DNA from 4 places in the Alistipes onderdonkii genome. Region 4 is predicted to be linked to each of the others. Evidence: riboswitches for the same ligand, from Rfam matches in the RefSeq annotation. Region 4 holds a riboswitch; each other region holds the start of a gene.
What was found. Region 4 has a riboswitch for cobalamin ahead of nrdD (anaerobic ribonucleoside-triphosphate reductase). Riboswitches for the same ligand answer to the same signal wherever they lie in the genome.
Positions count from the first base shown of each region.

Region 1: it holds a riboswitch for cobalamin, as region 4 does, so the genes downstream of both, NQ559_RS07725 (YncE family protein) here and nrdD (anaerobic ribonucleoside-triphosphate reductase) in region 4, are expected to answer to the same signal.
Region 2: it holds a riboswitch for cobalamin, as region 4 does, so the genes downstream of both, NQ559_RS09720 (hypothetical protein) here and nrdD (anaerobic ribonucleoside-triphosphate reductase) in region 4, are expected to answer to the same signal.
Region 3: it holds a riboswitch for cobalamin, as region 4 does, so the genes downstream of both, NQ559_RS02780 (DUF5074 domain-containing protein) here and nrdD (anaerobic ribonucleoside-triphosphate reductase) in region 4, are expected to answer to the same signal.

Region 1 covers NZ_CP102251.1:1,864,359-1,867,743, reverse strand. The annotation lists gene NQ559_RS07735 (carbon starvation CstA family protein) at 1-1,123, opposite strand, end outside; tRNA gene NQ559_RS07730 (tRNA-Thr) at 1,255-1,327, shown strand; cobalamin riboswitch at 1,389-1,608, shown strand; gene NQ559_RS07725 (YncE family protein) at 1,778-2,848, shown strand; gene NQ559_RS07720 (TonB-dependent receptor plug domain-containing protein) at 2,869-3,385, shown strand, end outside.
Region 2 covers NZ_CP102251.1:2,384,330-2,387,714, forward strand. The annotation lists gene NQ559_RS09710 (Dph6-related ATP pyrophosphatase) at 218-925, opposite strand; gene NQ559_RS09715 (DUF2284 domain-containing protein) at 913-1,485, opposite strand; cobalamin riboswitch at 1,572-1,764, shown strand; gene NQ559_RS09720 (hypothetical protein) at 2,023-2,388, shown strand; gene mnmE (tRNA uridine-5-carboxymethylaminomethyl(34) synthesis GTPase MnmE) at 2,628-3,385, opposite strand, start outside.
Region 3 covers NZ_CP102251.1:669,680-673,064, reverse strand. The annotation lists gene uvrC (excinuclease ABC subunit UvrC) at 1-458, shown strand, start outside; tRNA gene NQ559_RS02785 (tRNA-Leu) at 524-607, shown strand; cobalamin riboswitch at 756-972, shown strand; gene NQ559_RS02780 (DUF5074 domain-containing protein) at 1,149-3,023, shown strand; gene NQ559_RS02775 (PL29 family lyase N-terminal domain-containing protein) at 3,097-3,385, shown strand, end outside.
Region 4 covers NZ_CP102251.1:1,551,952-1,555,336, forward strand. The annotation lists gene NQ559_RS06410 (Tex family protein) at 1-1,245, shown strand, start outside; cobalamin riboswitch at 1,412-1,608, shown strand; gene nrdD (anaerobic ribonucleoside-triphosphate reductase) at 1,750-3,385, shown strand, end outside.

The DNA of each region.
Region 1 (3,385 bases), 310 kb from region 4:
TGCGCAGGCTGCGCTGTTCGAGCCCCATGAAATCGGCCACGATCAGCCGTGCCGAACGGAACGCCGTATCGCCCGAGGTGATGGCGCAGGCCACAACCCCGAAGATCACCAGTCCGGCCAGCACTTCGCCCAGCGTAGTGCGGGCGATGACATCGACCATCACGGCCGCCTGCCCGCCATACTCCGCAATCGCGGCATTCAGCCCGGAGGCACCGTTCCAGAAGGCCATGGCGATGGCCGCCCATATCAGCGCGATGATGCTCTCGGAGATCATGGCGCCGTAAAACACGGGGCGGGCCTGCCGTTCGGAACGCAGGCAGCGTGCCATCAGCGGCGACTGGGTCGCATGGAAGCCCGAAATAGCGCCGCAGGCGATGGTCGTAAAGAGCATCGGCAGGATCGGAAACCGCTCCGGGTCGGCAATGCAATTTTCCAGAGAAGTAAACTCGGGGATCGTATATTTGCCGCTGAAAAGCAATACGGCGAGGATTCCCAGCGCCATGAAAAGCAGTGCGCAGCCGAAAACCGGATAGATACGGCCGATGATCTTGTCCACGGGCAGCAACGTCGCCACGATATAATAGATCAGGATAACGCCCAGAATGATGAGCAGCAACCACGAGAACCCGCCGAAGGCGATACCCGACAGCGACGGGGCCTCGATGCGGTTGGCGATCAGCGAAGCGGGCTGCGACAGGAAGACAGCGCCGACGAGCACCATCAGCCCCACGGAAAAGATGCGCATAAGTTGTTTTATCCCCGGCCCGAGGTAGGTGCCGACGGTCTCGGGCAAACTCGCACCGTTGCTGCGCAGCGAGACGATCCCGGCGATGAAGTCGTGCGCCGCCCCCATGAAGATACCGCCGAAGGTAATCCACAGGAATGCCACGGGGCCGTATGCCGCCCCCAGCACGGCACCGAAAATCGGCCCCAGCCCCGCGATATTGAGCAGCTGTATGAGGAAAGTCCTCCACATCGGCATCGGGATATAATCCACTCCGTCGAACGACGTGGCCGAAGGCACAGGCCGCGCAGCATCCACGCCGCACAGGCGTTCGAGATAGCGTCCGTAGGTGAAATATGCTGCCACGAGGAGCCCCAGGCACCCCAGGAAAGTAATCATAACCCGGTCTGTTTTCGGTTAGTTTTGACGCGAATATAGCAAGAAATGCGAGAATTTTCCGAAAATTGTTGCGAGAAAAATATTTTTTTCAGATATTTGCAATCCCAAAGAGAGCTTAATGTTCTCGGCAAGCCGAAATAGCTCAGTTGGTAGAGCGTTTCACTCGTAATGAAGAGGTCCCGGGTTCAAGTCCCGGTTTCGGCTCGGAAAGGTCGCCATACGGCGACCTTTTTTCGTTATAAGGCCTTGCGAACCCGAATTTTTTATACTTTTGTTGCGCAATGGTTCGCAAAGGGGTTCCGCAACCCCCTGACCGATTAAAAGGGAATGCCGTGAAAATCGGCAACAGTTCCCTCTGCTGTGAGTTCCTGCCACCCGAAATGGCACAACAAGTCCTGACAATCTTTTGCCACTGGCCCCAGTCCGGCCGGGAAGGCGTCTCGACGGGAACGAGTCAGAAGACCTGCCGTTGCAATGATTTTACAATCCAGGGGAATGGATCGTGATCGGCATGAAGAGCCTGCCGGCAAGGCATATTCCCGGATGTAAAATCAGTTTGACAAATACGAAGGCCGCACCGGACGTCCGATGCAGCCGGCCGCAGTTCCGCACCAGGGAAGAGGAGGGGCCGGTCGTTTCTTTAATTTTCGACGCATGAAACGGATTTTACGACATATTCTGCCCGTGATCCTGTGCCTGCCGGCACTGGGAGGCTGCATGAAGTGGGACTACGCAGACATGGAAGAGTTCGCCGCGACGGGGCCGGGGTTGTTCATCACCAACGAGGGAAATTTCCAGTACGGCAACGCCACGCTCTCCTATTACGACCCGGCAACGAAAAAGGTCGAGAACGAGGTTTTCTACCGTGCCAACGCCATGAAGTTGGGCGACGTGGCACAGTCGATGACCATCCACAACGATCTGGGATGGATCGTCGTGAACAATTCGCATGTCGTCTTCGCAATCGACCTCCGTACATTCAAGGAGGTGGGCCGCATCACGAACCTCACCTCGCCGCGGTACATCCACTTCGTCTCCGACGAAAAGGCCTATGTGACCCAGCTCTGGGACAACCGCATTTTCATCGTCAACCCCAGGCGGTACGAGATCACGGGCTACATCGAGTGTCCCGGCATGACACCCGGATCGGGATCGACCGAGCAGATGGTACAGTACGGGCAATACGTCTACGTGAACTGCTGGTCGTACCAGAACCGGCTGCTGAAGATCGACACCCGAACCGACAGGGTGGTGGACGAACTGGTCGTCGGCGTACAACCCACATCGCTGGTACTGGATGCCAACGACAAGCTGTGGACGATCACCGACGGCGGTTACGAAGGCAGCCCCTACGGATATGATGTTCCGGCACTGTACCGCATCGACGCCGCCTCGTTCCGCCTGGAAAAGCAGTTCCGTTTCAGAGAGGGGGATGCACCCTCGGAAGTGCAGCTCAACGGCACGCGCGACACGCTGTACTGGATCAACAAGGATGTCTGGCGCATGCCCGTAGCTGCCGAGCAGCTCCCGGCGCGCCCGTTCCTCGAATACCGGGAGACGAAATATTACGGGTTGACGGTCGACCCGGACAACGGCGACGTCTACGTGGCCGATGCCATCGACTACCAGCAGCAGGGGATCGTCTACCGTTATACGGCCGACGGCGACGCGGTAGACGAATTTTACGCGGGCGTCACCCCGGGCGCCTTCTGCTGGAAACGATAACCCGACAAACACGCGAAGCAATGAAGAGACTCCTAATCCCGCTGTTCAGCATCGCCCTCTGGTGGAGCGCCGCCGCCCAGGACAAGGCGCCGTCGGACGGAGGGTGGTGGAACGAGAATCCGTCGCTGGTGTTGCCCATCCGCGCAGTCGGGGTGACGGGCGTGAAACCCATGAAAGAAATAGGCGTTCAGAAAACGCAGCTCGACACGCTCGTCCTGCACGAGAACATTGCCCTGTCGATGGCCGACGTGCTGACATTCAATTCGTCGATCTTCATCAAGCAATACGGACGGGCGACGCTTTCGACGGTCGCATTCCGCGGCACGGGCCCTTCGCATACGCAGGTGGTGTGGAACGGCATGCGCATCAACTCGCCGATGCTGGGCATGACCGATTTCTCGATGATTCCCTCCTACTTCGTCGACGACGCACAACTGCTGCACGGCACCTCGTCGGTCAACGTCACGGGCGGCGGCCTGGGCGGTGCGGTCATGCTGGCGACCAAACCCGCCGATACGCAGGGCTTCGGGCTGCAAT
Region 2 (3,385 bases), 830 kb from region 4:
TCATAGACCTTTTTCGACTTGTGTACCCGGCTGAAATTGACCGGGCGGTCGTGATTCCCGATCTCGGCCTCACGGCTTGCCCTGCGGTTGGCCTTGAGGTAATCACGCAGTCCGTTCGTCTTTGTTTTCATCACTACATCGGTTTTACGGGGGCAAAGATAATCGGAATATTTTAAGGGGGAGCGCCCTGAGGCTAATTTCCCGCTCCGGTGCCGTATTATGCCTGCTGCAGGTCGGCGAACCAATAGGAATAGCTCTTTTCCGACCCGTCGTCAAGGCGGATGCGGTAACTTCGGCGCAAAGGCGTGCCGAGCCGGAACGGGACGGGGGTGCGGAAGATCGGCCCGTCGTAGCAGAATGTGTGGTATTCGCCGTTTTCGCCGTTGGGATCGACGCCCGCAGGCAGCGAGGCGATGAATGCGGGGTCTATCTCGCGCCCGACGGCGTCGGCGTCAAGGCTGTCGGCCATCGTGGTGACGATGACCGTCCTGAGCCCCGAGACAAGGAAGTCGTGCATCACGTCGCCGGAGGATTTTCCCCAGAGCGGTTCCGCGATCCCGATGCCATGGGGTGCGAGTTTCTGCTCGCGGTATTTGCGTACGTCGTGCAGGAAGATGTCCCCGAAGATGAAACAGGTTACGCCCTGCGCCTTGAAATGCTCCACGGCACGGGACATGGCAGCCCCGTAGTCCTCCATATTGCCTTTCGGGCTGAGGTCGACGATGTGCAGGGGGATGCCGATACTGTCGGCCTGTGCCTGCAGCAGGGCGGTCGGGATGCCGTGCATGGTCGAACGGTGCGTGTCTCGGTTTACGGTCGTCAGCAATGCGACGATTTCGTATTTGCCCGACTGCATCGCCCGCAGCAGGGCATGGGCGGAGTCCTTGCCGCCGCTCCAGTTGAAAACCGCCTTTATCCGTTCCATGTCACATGTCCGGCGTTGTGGAAGAATCCGCAGACGAGGGTCAGGTATTCGGGCAATTTGCCGTCCGTGCCCCATTTCAGGTCGATGCCGAAGAGCTCGGCGGTAGTTTTGCCGATGTCGAATCCGCAGGCTTCGAGCGACGGGCGCACCAGTTCGGGGTGTCGGCAGGGCTTTCCGTCGGGACGTGTGCAGGTGCCTTCGGGGCAGTGGAGGCATGTCCCGACGTAGGCGAACGATAGGCCGCCGTACTGCCGTTCCATCCCGAGCAATTGCTGTTCGAGGCGTCTGCGTTCGGGCAGGATCAGCCGTCCGGCTTCCGAAAAGGGGAGCCCCTGCTTTTGCGGAACGATTTTCGTGACGGTGAGCAGTGCCGTGGCGTAGCCGGAAAGGTACCTCCCGACGCTGAATCCGAAAGGGGGGCATCCCCAGCTGCGCCCGTAATTGGGGCAGGCGAGGCAGTAGCCCCCGATCCGTTCGGCATCGCGGAAACGGGCGATGTAATCGGCAGCGGGAAGTTCCGCCGAAAAATCCCGGGCCGTATATGGAAGCGAAATATCCACGTGGTAAAAATAGCGGTTTTACCGTGCCGTGGTGCCGGTTTGTGAAAATAATCCGGATTTCCGGACAATTTTTCGGAATAATCCGCTATATTTGCTTCAGATTTGGTTCTCCGCTCCCCGTCGCGGGAGGGTGTGAAAAGGGAATCGGGTGTAAATCCCGGACAGTCCCGCTGCTGTGAAGCCCCGTGACGTTCCGAATATCTCAGCCACTGCCCCGCGGGGCGGGAAGGCTTCGGGACAGGGGTCAGTCAGAAGACCTGCCAGATCGATTCGTTGTCGGAAAGCCCCGCGGACTGGGCGTCTGGTTTCGGTCGTATGATGCTTTGGGATTTTATGCAATCGGCGTTTTGCAGGGATTACTGTCCTGTTTTTCGATGCAAGGTTCAGGCGCGCGGCCGGGCGGAACCCGGACGTATTCCTGCAAGCCGTGCGGCGGAAATTTTGAGAATTGACAAACCGGAAAGGCATGGTAATATGGAACACGATGCTGTAATGAATTTTGGGATGCGGCCATGTCTTTTGTAAATAACGATGGTTATGAATATCGTACTGTATGGAGTATCGGCGGAAATCGCCGGGAAAATCGCCGGGAAATACGGCCTCAAACTGATAAGTACACCCGATAAGTTCCAGCCTTCGGGAACCGTGGTGCTGGTGCCGCCGATGGGCACCCCGCGGCAGTTGCTCGCCTTCTACAATGCCATGCTGCGCCATGAGGACGACGTCGATGCGGTGATCGTCTGCGGTATCGAATCCTGCGAGGCGGCCAGCACGGTGCAGTATTGCACGCCCCCGGGGAAATTCTTCTCGCTGGGCGGTGACCTCGAACCCGAAGAACTGGAGTCGGAGTTGTACGTGATCCTCGATTCCCTGTTTGCGGAAGGCAACCAGATCAATTTCTAAGTCCCGGGGGCAGGTATCGCCGCAGTTGCGGTGCACCGTTCCCGGCCGGCATAATCCGGGATTATATCCTCCCGTGCGCGGGCGGAACTGTTGCGTATTTCTGCGTGCCGGGCCGTTTGGGGTATGGGTGTCCTGAGGTCGGTGCGGGGCGCCGCATGGGGTTATACCCGCGTGCAGCGTCGTGCGACCGCGGTGCCCGGCATGTCTGCTGTGGGCATTATTTTCATGATGCCAGAATTTTATTTCCCCACACAGTGCTTTGAAAAGATGTGTTTGAGCACCTCTTCGGAGGCTAACGCATTGCGTCCCGTGACACTGCCGACATGGTGGATGACCTGGCGGATTTCTTCGCTCAGCAGGTCGGTCTGAAGGCCGCTGCCGAGCCCGTCGAGGGCCCGGCGGAGCGCATCGCCTGCGGCCGTGAGGGCTTCGTAATGGCGGTTGTTCGAAACGATTGCGTCGCCGTGGTAGAGGGCTTCCGTATCTACAAAGGAGCGCAATATCCGGCGCAGGCGGTCTATGCCGTCGCCGTTGCGGGCCGAAATGCCGATCGTGCCTTCGGGCAGGGGGCTGTCCGGTGCCGTATCCGTTTTATTTACCAGCACCAGCAGTTTCTGGTCGGCGCGGAGCGGGAATTCCGGGGCAACGGGCGCACCTGCGGCAAGGCGTGCCGCATCGGTCATGTAAATCACGATCTGCGCCCGCTCGATGCTCGACATCGTGCGCTGGATGCCCATCTGTTCCAGCCGGTCGTCCGTTGCGCGGATACCCGCCGTGTCGAGGAACCGGAAGACGACCCCGTCGATGTTGATCCGCTCCTCGATGACGTCGCGCGTCGTGCCGGCGATGTCGGAAACCAGGACGCGCTCTTCGTTGAGCAGGCGGTTGAGCAGTGTGCTCTTGCCGACGTTCGGGGCTCCCGTGATCGCTACGGCGACCCCCTCCTTGATGGCATTCCCAAGCGTGAACGAATTGCGCAGGGCGTCGATATGCGCCC
Region 3 (3,385 bases), 880 kb from region 4:
GCCGCCTGCAGGAGGAGGGGGCCGAGCTGCCCGATCTCATCATTGCCGACGGCGGAAAGGGGCAGATGGGTGTCATTCACGAGGTGCTGGAGTATCTCGGGCTGGACATACCTGTCGCCGGGCTGGCCAAGAACGACCGCCATCGCACCTCCGAGTTGCTCTGCGGATTCCCGCCTGTCCTGGTCGGCATCCGTCCCACTTCGCCCCTTTTCCACTTTCTGGCGCACATCCAGGAAGAGGTGCACCGTTTCGCCGTCTCATTCCACCGCCAGAAACGCAGCAAGGCCTTTATCCATAGCGAACTGGAACGGATCGAAGGCGTCGGGGACAAGACCGTCCGTACGCTGCTGCAACATTTCCGCACCGTGGCCAAGGTCAAGGCGGCACCGTTCGAGGAATTGACGGCGCTGGTCGGCCCCGCCAAGGCGAAAAAAATCAAGGCTTTCTTTGAAAAATAACCGGATTTTTTGAAAATTGCGAAGAATCGACTATCTTTGCCCTCCCGATTCTACGGAAGAGGCTTGCCCGGATGGCGGAATCGGTAGACGCGTTGGTCTCAAACACCAATGACAGCAATGTCGTGCCGGTTCGACCCCGGCTCCGGGTACGCTTATAAAGCCCCGCTGGTTTGATTGTCAAGCCAGTGGGGTTTTTGTTTCTTCTGGGGTGGCAGATACGGGGCACTTTCTGTCATGCCTTAAAATATATGCACCGATTTTTTTTGCGCCAGAAAATACCATATTGAATTTTATTTGTATATTTGCCGTCGCATAGGTTTCCAAATCACACCCGCCGGGCCGTGATGCGGAATGAAAAGGGAATGCAGTGAAAATCTGCGACAATACCCGTTGCTGTGAGTTCCTGCCCCGACGAGGGGCGCAAGACGTTTCACAATCTTTGCCACTGGCCGTAAGGCTGGGAAGGCGTGAAACCGGAACAAGTCAGAAGACCTGCCGATGCTTTTATTGGATTTGCTGCCTGCGGGATTACGGGTGAAAATCAAAACTGCGATTTCCCTGTTGCCGGCATTCCGGTACGAAAAAAGGCATTGGATGTTTTCGAAGGTGTAAATCCGTTTTGAATTTCTGTTGCGCCGTATCCCGAAAGGATACGGTTGATTTTTTATTGTCCAATCAAAATAAAGCAGAATGAAGAAACTATTTACCCTTTTGACAGTAATGCTGCTCGGCGTTTCGACGTGGAGCTGCTCGTATGACGACGATGACTTGTGGAATGAGATCGGGAATATCAAAACCGAACTGGCCCGGATCAACAAAGAGGTCGGAACGTTACAAACCCTTGTCGATGCGCTGAATCAGCAAAAAACGATCACCTCTGTCGAAGAAACGGCGACGGGGTACACGATTACCTTCAACGATGGCAAAACCGTCGAAATTAAAAACGGCACGAATGCACCGGAGGTCGGTATCGACCTGTTCGAAGGCGTTTACTACTGGACGATCGGCGGCAAAGGCAACTGGCTGACCGATGCGGACGGGAACAAAATCCCTGTCGCCGGCAAGGACGGCTCGAAACCCCAAATGGCCGTCGATGCCGACGGCTACTGGACTGTGGACGGGGTGCGTATTAAAGATGCCGCAGGCAACGATGTAAAAGCTGCGGGGAGCAACGGAAAAGACGGGGACTCGTTCTTCGAATCGGTGACGGACGGCGACGATGAGGTGACCTTCACGCTGACCGACGGCACGACGATCATCATTCCCAAAGCCTCGGCTGCCGGCTTCGCATTCGTATTTCCCGCGCAGCTCCCTAAGGGTGGAACCGACGTGGACAACTACTACCTGTTTGCTTTCGGCGAAGAAAAGATACTCGCGTATACCGGAGATATAACGGCCGCCGACTTGATGAGCATCCCGCAGGGATGGGCGGCACGGATCGACCCGGACAAGAAGACCGTCACCGTGACGGCCCCGGCGTTCGCGGGTTCATACTATACGGAGGGTATCCTTTCGCTCGTCGGCATCGACGGCAAAGGGAAAACCCAACTTGCATCCGCACGCATCTGCGCTGTGGATTATTCCGATCCCGAAGGCACGTTCGTACTCAACGAGGGCAACATGTCGTCGGATAACGGGTCGGTCATCTATATCACAGCCAACGGCCGTTTAATCAACTATGCCTACTGGCGGATGAACGGTTCCGAGTTGGGCAATGTGGGGCAGGATATGTTCATTGCCGACGGTAAGGCTTACATCATCAGCCAGAACGGCGGAAACGACGGCATCCTCGTCGAGGCCGATGCCAGGACACTCAAGCGCACTGGCAAGTTCGGCAAAAGCGACCTGCCCGGACTTTCCATGCCGTCGCATGTGGCCGTAATAGGCCGGACGGCTTATATCCGCGACAATGCAGGCGTATACAAACTCGATCTCGATACGAAAGCGCTCAGCTTCATCGAAGGTTCGAAAGGTGCATTGAAAAACCGCATGGCGGTCGTCGGCAACAAAGTGTTTGTTCCTGCGGGCAAATCTATCCTGGTCTTGGAAAACGGGGCCGTGGCCGAAACGATCGCGATGGATGGCACGGTGACCGGTGTCGTCAAATCCGATGAAGCCGGTTACCTGTGGATATCCTGTTCCGCCAGCCCCGCCCAAATCATCAAGTTGGCTGCCGGCGATTATACGCAGGAAAAACATACGCTGACCGCCGGCGGTGTCGCCTCCGGCTGGGGTGCGACGCCGGGTATCACGGCCAAGGGCGATGAAATTTATTTCTGCAACAATTCCTCCACGATTTACCGCCATACTTTCTCCTCGAATACGACGGAAACGCTGGGCGATGTAAAGTCGAATATCGCCAATTGGGGAATGATCTACAACATGCCGGCCGTTCATCCTGTAACCGGCGAATACTACTACAATACGATTCTGGGATACGGATGGAGTTTCCTCACCAACGATATTTCGGTTTATGACCTGGGTTCGGGTACCCCCAAGATGGTTGCCGACTACCGGAATTATACGCATTTCCCGGCCGGGATATTCTTCACTGCCGGATTCTGAGGACACAGGAAGGGGATCGGGATTCCCGGTCTTCTTCCTGATCTTTAGTTGAATACCATAAAAACAAATACTTATGAAAAAGCTGTTTACCCTTTTGGCGATTGCGCTGCTCGGCGTTTCGGCGTGGAGTTGTTCGTATGACGACGATGATTTGTGGAAGGCGGTCGATGACCTCGATTCGCGCATGGAAGCCATGGAGCAGGCCATGAAGAGTGCCAACACCGATATCGACGCACTCCGGAAACTGGTCGATGCATTACAAAAGAATGTAACCGTGACCTCCGTCGTCAAAAATAATGACGGATATACGATTACATTCTCCAATGGTGAAACCGCCACGATCACCGACGGAAAAAACGGAA
Region 4 (3,385 bases):
GCGATCGGGGTATTCGCCGAAAACCTGCGGCAGCTGCTCCTTTCGGCGCCGCTGGGGCAGAAGCGCGTGATTGCCATCGACCCCGGATTCCGCACGGGCTGCAAAGTCGTCGTCCTGGACTCACAGGGCAACCTCGTGCACAATACGACCATCTACCCGCACCCGCCGCAGGGCCGCTATGCCGAAGCGGCGGAAACGCTGCGGGCGCTGGCGGGGAAATACAAGGCCGAGGCCTTCGCAATCGGCGACGGTACGGCGGGGCGCGAAACCGAGCAGTTGGTGCGCGGCCTGGGACTGGACGGAGCCGTGGAGATATTCATGGTCAGCGAGGACGGCGCATCGGTCTACTCGGCGTCGGCCGCGGCGCGCGAGGAGTTTCCCGATTACGACGTGACGGTGCGCGGCTCGGTGAGCATCGGCCGGAGGCTGATCGACCCGCTCTCGGAGCTGGTGAAGATCGACCCCAAGTCGATCGGCGTCGGGCAATACCAGCACAGCGTCGACCAGGGAAAACTCAAGGCCAGACTCAATACGGTGGTCGAAAGCTGCGTGAACAGGGTCGGGGTGAACATCAACACCGCCTCGAAACACATCCTCACCTATATTTCCGGACTGGGGCCGGCGCTGGCGGAGAACATCGTGGCGTACCGCGCCGCGAACGGCGATTTCAAGAGCCGCAAAGAATTGCTCAGGGTGCCGAGGCTGGGCGCCAAGGCCTACGAACTGGCCGCGGGTTTCCTGCGCATCGTCGGCGGGCAGAATCCGCTGGACAACAGCGCCGTGCATCCCGAATCGTACCACATAGCCGAGCGGATGGCCGCCGACGCGGGCGTGACGGTCGACAGGCTGCTCGCCGACAAGGAGCTGCGCAGGGGCATCAAACCCGAGAGATACGTGGACGGACAGGTCGGGATTCCGACCGTGACGGACATCGTCGAAGCGCTGGACAAGTGCGGCCTCGACCCGCGCGAACAGCTGCAGGCCTTCTCGTTCGACCCGAACGTACGTACGATCGGCGACCTGCGCGAAGGGATGACGCTGCCGGGCATCGTCACCAACATCACGGCCTTCGGGGCTTTCGTCGACATCGGGATCAAGCAGGACGGGCTGGTGCACATTTCGCAGATGGCCGACCGCTACGTCGCCTCGCCGGCGGAGGTCGTGCACCTGGGACAGCAGGTCGAGGTGCGGGTCACCGGGATCGACACCGCCCGCGGGCGGATTTCGCTCTCGATGCGCAAATAAAGCGGGGAGCGAACGGGCGCGGACAGGCAGGAGGTTTGACGCTCACCGGGTTGCGGACGGGCGTCCCGGAAAAGGAAATGCAGGGCCGGAATGTCCCTGCATTTTTTGTTTACAATTTGTTCATTAATTGCCCGCACGCATATTTGCGATCCGGGAAAGTATGTCTACATTTGTTCCGGAGCAAGGTTCCCCGCCGGCGGCTGCCGGCACGGGATCAAAAGGGAACTCCTGTGAGAATCAGGGGCTATTCCCGTAGCTGTAAGCCTCGATTGCGTTCCGCACTCTCTTGAGCCACTGTCCCCCGGGACGGGAAGGCGTGCGGATGGGGCGAGCCAGAAGACCTGCCTTGCGAGCTGCGACATCCGCCTTCGGGATTTAGGGCGGTGCCCGGAACAGATATTTACACCGGACAATTCAGGGGTAAGGACATGGCTGTCCTGCGTATTACGCAGGCGGAGATGCCGCCTCCGTACGGCAAGACTTACAAACAAATACAGATACATTATGGGCATTTCGGAAATTTACATCGTCAAGCGCGACGGCAAGCGCGCCCCCTTTTCGCTCGAGAAGATCAAACGCGCGATCAGCAAGGCATTCCTTTCGGTAGGCGGATACGCCACCGACGACGACCTCACGTCGGTACTCAGCCGCGTACATATCTCCGACGGCATGAATGTCGAGGAGATACAGAACCAGGTCGAGGTGGCGCTCATGGCCGAACGCTATTTCGCCGTGGCCAAGAGCTACATGCTCTACCGCCAGAAGCACACCGAGGATCGCGAAGACCGCGAAAAACTCGAATTCCTGATCAACTACTGCGATGCCTCGAACCCCGCGACGGGTTCGAAATACGATGCCAACGCCAACGTCGAGAACAAGAACATCGCCACGCTGATCGGCGAACTGCCCAAACAGAACTTCATCCGGCTCAACCGCCGGCTGCTGACCGACCGCATCAAGGAGATGTACGGCAAGGAACTCTCGGACAAATACCTCCGCCTGCTGAAAGACCACTTCATCTACAAGAACGACGAAACGTCGATGGCCAACTACTGCGCTTCGATCACGATGTACCCGTGGCTGCTGAACGGCACGCTCTCGGTGGGCGGCAACTCGACACGCCCGACCAATCTCAAGTCGTTCTGCGGCGGCTTCGTCAACATGGTCTTCATCGTATCGTCGATGCTCTCGGGCGCCTGCGCCACGCCGGAGTTCCTGATGTATATGAACTATTTCATCGAACAGGAGTACGGAGAAGATTACTACAAGCGGGCGGACGAGGTGGTCGACCTCTCGAAAAAGCACCGGACGATCGACAAGATGATTACGGACTGTTTCGAACAGATCGTCTACTCGATCAACCAGCCCACGGGGGCGCGTAACTTCCAGGCCGTGTTCTGGAACGTGGCCTATTACGACCGCTACTATTTCGAAAGCCTGTTCGGCGAATTCGTATTCCCCGACGGGACGAAGCCGCACTGGGAATCGCTGTCGTGGCTGCAAAAGCGTTTCATGACGTGGTTCAACCGCGAGCGCACGAAGACCGTGCTGACCTTCCCGGTCGAGACGATGGCCCTGCTGACCAGGGACGGCGACGTGATGGACAAGGAATGGGGCGACATCACGGCGCAGATGTACTCCGAGGGGCACTCGTTCTTCACCTACATCAGCGACAACGCCGACTCGCTGTCGTCGTGCTGCCGCCTGCGCAACGAGATACAGGACAACGGGTTCAGCTACACGCTCGGCGCCGGCGGCGTATCGACCGGTTCGAAGAGCGTGCTGACGATCAACCTCAACCGCTGCATCCAGTATGCCGTGAAGAACGGCATGCACTACCTGACCTACCTCGAAGAGATCGTCGACCTGGTGCACAAGGTGCAGACGGCCTACAACGAGAACCTCAAGGATTTGCAGGCCAAGGGGATGCTGCCCCTGTTCGACGCGGGCTATATCAACCTCGCGCGCCAGTACCTCACGATCGGCGTCAACGGGCTGGTCGAGGCGGCCGAGTTCCTGGGCATCCCGATCAACGACAACGACGACTACGTCGGTTTCGTACAGGGCGTACTGGGACTGATCGAGCGCTACAACAAGAAGTACCGTTCGAAGGAGCTCATGTTCAACTGCGAGATGATCC